2 regions of the Planotetraspora sp. GP83 genome follow, and region 2 is predicted to be linked to the other one. Evidence: riboswitches for the same ligand, from Rfam matches in the RefSeq annotation. Region 2 holds a riboswitch; the other holds the start of a gene.
The links. A riboswitch is a leader RNA that binds a small molecule or an ion and turns the genes downstream of it on or off. The one in region 2 is predicted to bind guanidine.
Positions count from the first base shown of each region.

Region 1 (4,411 bases), on a different contig from region 2:
GGAGCAGTTCCCGACCGACACCGTCGACTACGCCGACATCGTGCTGCCTGCCACCATGCAGACCGAGCACGCCGACCTGCACGCGGGCTACGGGCACATGTACCTCATGTGGAACGAACCGGCCGTCGAGCCCGCCGGGGAGTCCCTGTCGACGACCGAGACGTTCCGCCGCCTCGCCCGCCACATGGGTCTGACGGAGCCGTCCCTCTACGACTCCGATCTGGAGCTGGCCGAGCAGCTTCTCACCGGAACCCCCGGGATCACGCTGGACCGGCTCAGGAAGGAGGGCTGGGCCCGGCTCGACGTGCCGGACCCGTTCGTCCCCTTCACCGACGGCTTCCCCACGCCGTCCGGCAGGCTGGAGTTCGTCTCCGAGCGCGCCGAGGCCGCCGGTCTCCCCCGGGTCGCGGGCTACGTCCCGTCGTACACGGCGCGTACGGCCGGCGCCTCCCGCGAGTATCCGCTCACGATGATCACTCCGGCGTCGCACACGTTCCTCAACACGACCTTCGGCAACAACCCCGAGCTGCAGAGGCGCTCCAAGGGGCCCAAGGTCCTGGTGAACGCGGCGGACGCCGCCCCGCGCGGGCTCGCCGAGGGGCAACTCGCCCGGGTGTTCAACGGCAACGGCGAGTTCAGGGCGTACGTGGAGATCAGCGACCGGGTCCGGCCCGGCGTGGTCGCCGCCCCCAAGGGCCACTGGCCCAAGCTCAGCCCCGGCGGCGCCAACCCGAACGCGGCGGTGGACGAGCGCGACGCCGACATGGGCAGGGGCGCCGTCTACCACGACAACCTGGTGGAGATCGCCGCGATCTGAGCGGCACCGGGCGGAGTGGTGCCGCTGGATGATCGATCAGCTCAGCCGGAGCTTGAACCCCTCGTGAGAGGCGGTGAACCCGAGGCCGGTGTAGAAGCGGTGGGCGTCCGAGCGCGCCTTGTCCGAAGTGAGCTGGACGAGCGCGCAGCCGCGGTCTCCGGCCCGCTCGACCGCCCACTCCATCATCGTCCGGCCGATCCCCCGGTTCCGGTACGGCGCGGCGACCCTGACCGCCTCGATCTGGAGGCGCTCGGCACCGCGGCGCGACAGGCCGGGAATGAAGGTGAGCTGCATCGTCCCGGCGACCTCGCCGTCCACCTCCACGAGGATCAGCTCGTTGCGCGGGTCGGCATCGATCGCCGCGAAGGCCGCTTCGTAGTCCCGGTAGTCCTCACCGCCGAGGCTTTCGCGGGCCGCCGCGATCGGGTCGTCGATCAGCATCGCCACGATCGCCGGGATGTCCGCGCGCCGGGCCGTACGGAATGAAGGTCGGGACGGAAGGGAGTGGGGCGAAAGGGACATCCGGAGAGCCTAACCGGGACGCCTCAGGGGGCGGTCAGGGACTTCCCCGATGCCCCGGAAACGCTACGAAACGCAGCATGTAAGCATGAATGAACTGACCCGAAGCGATGAGATGTCCCTGGCCGGAGCCGCTCTGCGCGGCGCGCCCTGGAAGGCGGCGGCGATCTCCGGCGCCGTGGTGGCGGCCACCAGCCTGTTCATGGGCTGGATCCTCCCCGGTCCGGCCGATCTGACGTGGGCGCTGTGCGTGGGAATCAGCCTGTTCTCGCTGGTCGCGGGGATCGGCGCGATCTCCCGGCCGCAGGAGGGCGACCGGGTGACCCGGCAGGCGAGGCTCTGGTCCCTGCGCCACCCCTGGCGGTTCGCCCTCTATCCGGGCCTGGGGGCGGCCATCCTGATGTACCCGGTGCAACTCGTCGTCGACGGCGAGGGCGTCTTCGGCGCGGCCTGGGACGCGCTGTGGGGAGGCGCGCTCGTCTACCTCATCACGGGCGTCCTCACCCTGTCGATGCGAGGCCGCGCCAAGGGGTGATCGTGCACGACGACGCCCCCGCCGAACGAACAGCGCATGATCATGAAGCATAACGGCGCCGATCAGACTGCGTGCGGCGGAATCCATGCATGATCGCGATTTGCGAAACCCGACGTCCCCGAGCTTCCCGGGAGACCCTGCATGATCACGGCGACACGGGTGGCGAAGGCGGCCTAGGAAGATGACGCGGCTCGCTCGGCCTCGCCGCGGCAGACGCAGAACTCGTTGCCCTCGGGGTCGAGCAGCGTGAACCAGCCGGTCCCCTCGTCGGTCCGGTGGTCCTCGTGGGGCCGGGCCCCGAGAGCGAGCAGGCGGTCCACCTCCTCGTCGCGGGTGAGCCCCTCTGCGGGCCAGACGTCGAGGTGCACCCGGTTCTTGCCGCTCTTGCCCTCGGGGACCCGGATGAAAAGCAGGTGCGGGGGACCGTCGGGACGGTCCAGCATGACCTCGTCGTCCTCCGGCTCGGAGTCGACGAGGGGCCAGCCCAGGGCCGCGCTCCACCACTGGGCCAGCTCGTACGGCTGGGCGCTGTCGATGGTGATCGTGTGGATCTCAATCATGCGCCCAGCCAATCGCGACACCAGCAAAGGTGTCAAGCAGGTTACCGAGCCGCGCTCATCCGGCCGTGCGCCCCCTGCCGACGGACACCTTGACGAGAGCGGCGGCGGACACGCTCGCCCATACCCCTTCCAGAAGCACGAAGCCCCAGTCGCGGCCCGACAGGGCGATCCACGCGAGAACGGCCGAGCCGGCGAGGTTCAGGACCAGATAGAGCGGCGACTCGCCGTCGATGACCTTGAGCTGGGAGAGCAGGAACGCGCTGAGGATAAGGACAGCGCCGATGATCTGAACGAGTTCTTCCATGGCTTTCCGCGCGCCGTCTTAGCAGAGCCGGGTACGGCAGGCACCTCGTCCGGGACGCCCAGGGACGAGGGCGTCTAACATCCCGAACATCGCCATTGTGAGAACTATTTCCCTCCTTGCGGTGACGTGTCCCACCACATCGTCACGAGGCTACGTGGCGGCACCGGCATGGCGGCGCTCTCGTCCACGGCTATCAGCTCGGCCGGGTGGAGCGGCAGGCTCGCCGCGCCCGTGCCCGCGCCGACGTCGAGCACCGAGCCGCCCGGGGGCAGCGCCTCACGGGCGCGTTCGTAGGTGGGCCCTCCCGGCGCCGCCAGGAGCGCCTCGGTCCTGCGGCGGAAGCGCTCGACCTGATGTGTCCAGGGGTTGGCCGGAGCGCTCGCGAGGATCGTTTCGGGGATGGCCCACGACTCCAGGTCAGCCCGCCAGCGTTCCGCCTTCATGGGCCGATCGTACGCGGGCCGCCGTACCCGCGGTGTGGCATAAAACATGCATATAGGGGGTTACTGGCGGGTAGCATTCAGATAGAGTTACTGACCAGTACGTCATCCCCGGGTCTGGTTTCTAGGAGCGCACACCATGGGTCACTACAAGAGCAACCTCCGCGACCTGGAGTTCAATCTCTTTGAGGTCTTCGGGCGGACGGAAGTCCTCGGCAGCGGCCCGTTCGCCGACGTCGACGAGGAGACCGCGCGGAGCATCCTCGACGAGGTGAACCGCCTCGCCACCGGGCCGATCGCCGAGTCCTTCGAGGACTCCGACCGGCATCCGCCCGTGTTCGACCCGGCGGCCCACACCGTGACGATGCCGGAGAGTTTCAAGAAGTCCTACCAGGCCTGGGTGGACGCCGAGTGGTGGCGCCTGGAGCTTCAGCCTGAGCTCGGCGGCACGCCCGCCCCGCGCAGTGTGGTCTGGGCCATGGCCGAGATGGTGCTGGGCGCCAACCCCGCCGTGTGGATGTTCGGCTGCGGCCCCGCCTTCGCCCGTCTGCTCTTCGACCTGGGCACCGACGAGCAGAAGCGGTTCGCCGAGTTGGCCGTCGAGCGGCACTGGGGCGCCACCATGGTCCTCACCGAGCCGGACGCCGGGTCGGACGTCGGCGCGGGCCGGACCAAGGCCGTCGAGCAGCCGGACGGCACCTGGCACATCGAGGGCGTCAAGCGCTTCATCACCAGCGCCGAGCACGACATGGCCGAGAACATCTTCCACCTCGTGCTGGCCCGCCCCGAGGGCGCCGGCCCGGGCACCAAGGGCCTGTCGATGTTCCTCGTCCCCAAATATCTCGTGAACCTGGAGACCGGTGAGCTGGGCGAGCGCAACGGCGCCTACGTCACCAACGTCGAGAAGAAGATGGGCCTGAAGGTCTCCACGACCTGCGAGCTCACGTTCGGCGAGAAGCACCCGGCCATCGGCTACCTGGTCGGCGGCGTGCACGAGGGCATCAAGCAGATGTTCATGGTCATCGAGCACGCCCGCATGATGGTCGGCGCGAAGGCCATCGCCACGCTGTCCACCGGCTACCTCAACGCGCTCGACTACGCCAAGAACCGCGTCCAGGGCGCCGACCTCACCCGCTCGGCCGACAAGACCGCCCCGCGCGTCACCACGACCCACCACCCCGACGTGCGCCGCGAGCTCATGTTGCAGAAGTCGTACGCCGAGGCGATGCGCGCGCT
Region 1 covers NZ_JBGCBZ010000011.1:7,895-12,305, forward strand. Annotated here, with positions in the region: gene ABH927_RS16900 (molybdopterin-dependent oxidoreductase) at 1-817, shown strand, start outside; gene ABH927_RS16905 (GNAT family N-acetyltransferase) at 854-1,339, opposite strand; gene ABH927_RS16910 (hypothetical protein) at 1,425-1,871, shown strand; gene ABH927_RS16915 (VOC family protein) at 2,045-2,431, opposite strand; gene ABH927_RS16920 (hypothetical protein) at 2,487-2,735, opposite strand; guanidine-III (ykkC-III) riboswitch at 2,743-2,813, opposite strand; gene ABH927_RS16925 (class I SAM-dependent methyltransferase) at 2,840-3,178, opposite strand; gene ABH927_RS16930 (acyl-CoA dehydrogenase) at 3,315-4,411, shown strand, end outside.
Region 1: another riboswitch for guanidine. It lies ahead of ABH927_RS16920 (hypothetical protein); the one in region 2 lies ahead of ABH927_RS01040 (MBL fold metallo-hydrolase).

Region 2 (4,411 bases):
TGACCAGGTTGACCGGTTTCCAGGGACAGGGCACGGTGACGGTCACCGTGGCGGTGCTGGTTCCGCAGGCGGTGGTGATGGTGTAGGTGAAGGTGTCGGTGCCGTCGAAGCCCGCGGCGGGTGTGTAGATCACGTTGCTGCCGGAGATCGTCGCGGTGCCGTTGCCGGGCTTGGTGACGCTGCTGATCGCCGGTGCGGTCGCGGTGTCGTTGGCCAGGACGGGCACACTGACCGCTGTGCCCTGCGTGGTGGTGGCGGTGTCGTCGGCGGCCCTGGTGGGCGAGATGGACTGCCCGCCCACGATCTGGATCGGGGGGGCCGGTGTGTTGTTCCCGAGCTGGCCCGGAGCGGCGATGACGCTGCTGATCCCCGTCGGCCGGATGGTCATGCTTCCCCCGATGGTGCCTTGCCTGACCTGGAAGGTGATGACCTTCGGGGATGGGTCGGTCTTGGTGCCCAGCGAAGTGATCGACAAGGTGTTGCCGCTGATGGTGCCGGTCCCCGACTGGCCGACGACATCGGCGTTGGCCAGCAGTGACGACAGGTCCCACGTGGTGGTGTACCTGCTGACCAGCAGCGGCCACTGGGCCGTGCGGTGCGTCAGCGTGACGGTGAACACGCTCCCCGGTGCGATCTGCCCGCCCCACAGGGACGGGGAGGTGTCGACCGAGACCGACCCACTGCCCAGCCGCATGCCGAGTGCGTTCTTCCAGTAGTACTCGACGGGGTAGGTCGCCTGTCCCTGCCGGACACAGGGCGCGGCGGCGGCTCGCGTGACAGCCTGCCGTACAGTGGTCGCGGCGTGCGCACCGGTATCGGCGGCAGCCACCTGCGTTCCCGATGCGGCCAGCAGCGCCAGCAGGGCGCAGGCCGGCCCGGATCTGAACCGTTGTGACATCAACACTGAACTCCCGCTCCGTCGTGAGGGATGTCCTCGTAGATCGACTTCACGGCGACGCTACTCTATGCATATATAGAATTACGCTATGTGATGAAGTCCGTGATCTCCGTGTCGCCGGCCGGCCGCTTTATCGGCCCAGGTCACGAGGTGCCGATGCAGATGATGACGTCGCGGAAGGCGTGGCGGCCGGGCTGACCGCCGTTACGGTCGATCTCGTCGATCGCCATATGGATGTCCCGCAGCTGGTCCACGGTCATCTGCAGCTGCGGCTCGTCCGGCTGGTAGGTCGTGCGGATGGGATAGTCGACGCCGGGCTCGGTCGTCATCTCGATGTGGCAGCCCAGGACATGGGTGACCGGCCGGGTGCCGGCGAAGGCGATCAGCCGCTCGATGGTGCGGCGGAAGGCCGGCCAGTCCTCGATGTACAGGCGGCCGGGGTAGACCGTGTCGCCGGTGAGCAGCAGCCCGGTGCGGGGGTCGTAGAAGGTGACGGCCGCCTCGTGGTGCCCGGGTGTGGCGAGGCATTCGAGCATCCGGCCGCCAAGGTCCACGCGGGCCACCCGGTCAGGGTCGCCCACGAAGCCGAAGTAGTCCCACGCGCTGCCAAGCGCCGCGTCGATCACCACGGTGCCGGGGCGGCCGGCGAACTGGGCGTCGCCCGCGACATGGTCGCCGTGCGGGTGAGTGTGCAGGACGAGAAGGTCGTATCCGTCCCGGGGGTGCTCGGCGAGCCAGTGCTCGATCAACTGGTCGACGACCTGGCGCAGCGGGAAGAACTCGGCCGATTCGGTCGCGCCGGTGTCGATGAGGACTGCTTTGTCGTTCCCGAACAGCAGGAACATGAAGGGCGCCTCGTAGTCGACCGCCTTGTTCTGCCGCAGGATCACCGTGTGCTCGTCGTAGTGATGCACCTGGATGTCGGGGTCGGCGTTGTGCTTGGCCGACGGGGACCCGTGGATCCACCGCACGTTCAGCGGGCGGGGCACCGGAGCCCCCGAGATGACGTCCCCGTGCATGCCCCCTCCGAAAGCGCGTCGTCTTCGCCGGCCGGGTACGGCGCACATCTCGTCCGGGGGAAGGCACTGGACCGAGCCTCCACCCGGAATTTACCGCACCGGCCCGAGCGGTCGCCGGTCCGCTCCCCCCATAAGCCGCTCTTCCCATAAGCCGGTCTCACCACAAGCCGGTCTCACCGCGCAGGACCGTGTCACGCGGAGGCGGCGGAGGGTGCACGACGGACGGTGGGGGACGGACTACGCCGGGGTCTCCTGGATGTATTCGCTCAGGTGCCGGGCGGTGAGCGAGTCACCGGACGCCACAAGGTCGGCGGGTGTGCCGGTGAAGACGACGCGGCCTCCGTCGTGCCCGGCTCCCGGGCCGAGGTCGATGAGCCAGTCGGCGTGGGCCATCACGGCCTGGTGGTGCTCGATGACGATGACCGTGTTGCCGTCGTCGACGAGCCGGTCCAGCAGCGCCAGGAGCTTGTCCACGTCGGCCAGGTGCAGGCCGGTGGTCGGCTCGTCCAGCACGTACGTCGTGGCCTTGTCCGCCATGTGGATGGCCAGCTTGAGCCGCTGCCGCTCGCCTCCCGACAGCGTGGTGAGCGGCTGGCCCAGACCGAGGTAGCCCAGGCCGACGTCGGCGAGCCGGTCGAGGATGGCGCGGGCCTGGCCGGAGGTGAAGAACGCGCGGGCCTCGGTCACCGGCATCGCCAGGACCTCGCTGACGTCCTTGCCGCGCAGCTTGTAGGTGAGCACTTCGGGGGTGAAGCGCTTGCCCTCGCACTGCTCACAGACGGACGCGACCCCCGCCATCATGGCCAGGTCGGTGTAGACCAGCCCGATTCCCTTGCAGTTGGGGCAGGCGCCCTCGGAGTTCGCGCTGAACAGGGCCGCTTTGACCCCGTTGGCCTTGGCGAAGGCCGCCCGGATCGGGTCCAGCAGCCCGGTGTAGGTCGCCGGGTTGCTGCGGCGAGACCCGCGGATCGCGGACTGGTCCACCACGACCACGCCCTCCCGGCGGGGGAGCGAGCCATGAATCAGCGAGCTCTTGCCCGATCCCGCGACGCCGGTGACCACGGTCAGCACGCCCAGTGGGATGTCGACGCTCACGTCCTTGAGGTTGTGCAGCGCGGCGCCCCTGATCGGCAGGTGTCCGAACGGCTGCCGCACCTGGTCGCGCAACCGCGCCCGGTAGCCGAGGTGCCGCCCGGTGAGGGTGCCGGAGGTCCGCAGGCCGGCGACGTCGCCTGTGTAGCACACCTGGCCCCCGGACGGGCCGGCGCCGGGGCCGAGATCCACGACATGGTCGGCGATCTCGATGACCTCGGGCTTGTGCTCGACGACCAGGACCGTGTTCCCCTTGTCGCGCAGGCGCAGCAGCAGGTCGTTCATCCTCTGGATGTCGTGCGGGTGCAGCCCGACCGTGGGTTCGTCGAACACGTAGGTGACGTCACTCAGGCTGGACCCGAGATGCCGCACCATCTTGACCCGCTGGGCCTCGCCTCCGGACAGCGTCCCGGACTCACGGTCGAGGCTCAGGTAGCCCAGGCCGATCTCGACGAGCGAGTCCAGGGTGTTGCTCAGGGTGGCGAGGAGTGGCGCGACCGACGGGTCGCCGATGCCGCGGACGAAGCCGGCCAGGTCGCTGATCTGCATGGCCGAACACTGGGCGATGTTCCGGCCGTCGATCGTCGAGGACAGCGCGGCGGGGTTGAGCCTGGCGCCGCCGCACGCGGGGCAGGCGGTGAACGTCACGGCCCGCTCCACGAACGCCCGGATGTGGGGCTGCATCGACTCCCTGTCCTTGGACAGGTAGACCCGCTGCACCTTGATCACGAGCCCCTCGTACGTGGTGTTCATGGTGCCCAGTTTGATCTTGGTGGCGGGTTTGTGGAGGAAGTCCTCCCACTGGGCGGGAGTGAAGTCCTTCAGCTTCACGTCGGGGTCGACGAAGCCGGAGTACGCCAGGTTCTGCCAGTACCACGAGCCCACGGTGAACCCGGGGACGGTGATCGCCCCGTCGTTGAGCGAGCGCTCGACGTCCACGAGCTCGTCGACGTCGATGGCCGAGACCCGGCCGAGCCCCTCGCACTCCGGGCACATGCCTTCGGGGCTGTTGAAGCTGAACGCCGACGACGTCCCGACGTGGGGACTGCCCAGCCGGCTGAAGATGATCCGCAGCATCGTGTGGGCGTCGGTCGCCGTGCCGACCGTGGATCGCGAGTTGGCGCCCATCCGTTCCTGGTCGACGACGATGGCCGCGCTCAGATTGCGCAGGGAGTCGACGTCGGGCCGGCCGAGGCTCGGCATGAACGACTGGATGAACGCCGTGTAGGTCTCGTTGATCAGACGCTGTGACTCGGCGGCGATGGTCCCGAAGACGAGGGAGGACTTCCCGGACCCGGAGACCCCGGTGAAGACGGTCAGCCGGCGCTTGGGGATGTCCAGCGAGATGTCGGCCAGGTTGTTCTCCCTGGCGCCGCGGACCTCGATGACGTCGTGTCTGTCC
Region 2 covers NZ_JBGCBZ010000001.1:207,933-212,343, forward strand. Annotated here, with positions in the region: gene ABH927_RS01035 (Ig-like domain-containing protein) at 1-898, opposite strand, end outside; gene ABH927_RS01040 (MBL fold metallo-hydrolase) at 1,042-1,917, opposite strand; guanidine-III (ykkC-III) riboswitch at 1,930-2,000, opposite strand; gene ABH927_RS01045 (ATP-binding cassette domain-containing protein) at 2,155-4,395, opposite strand.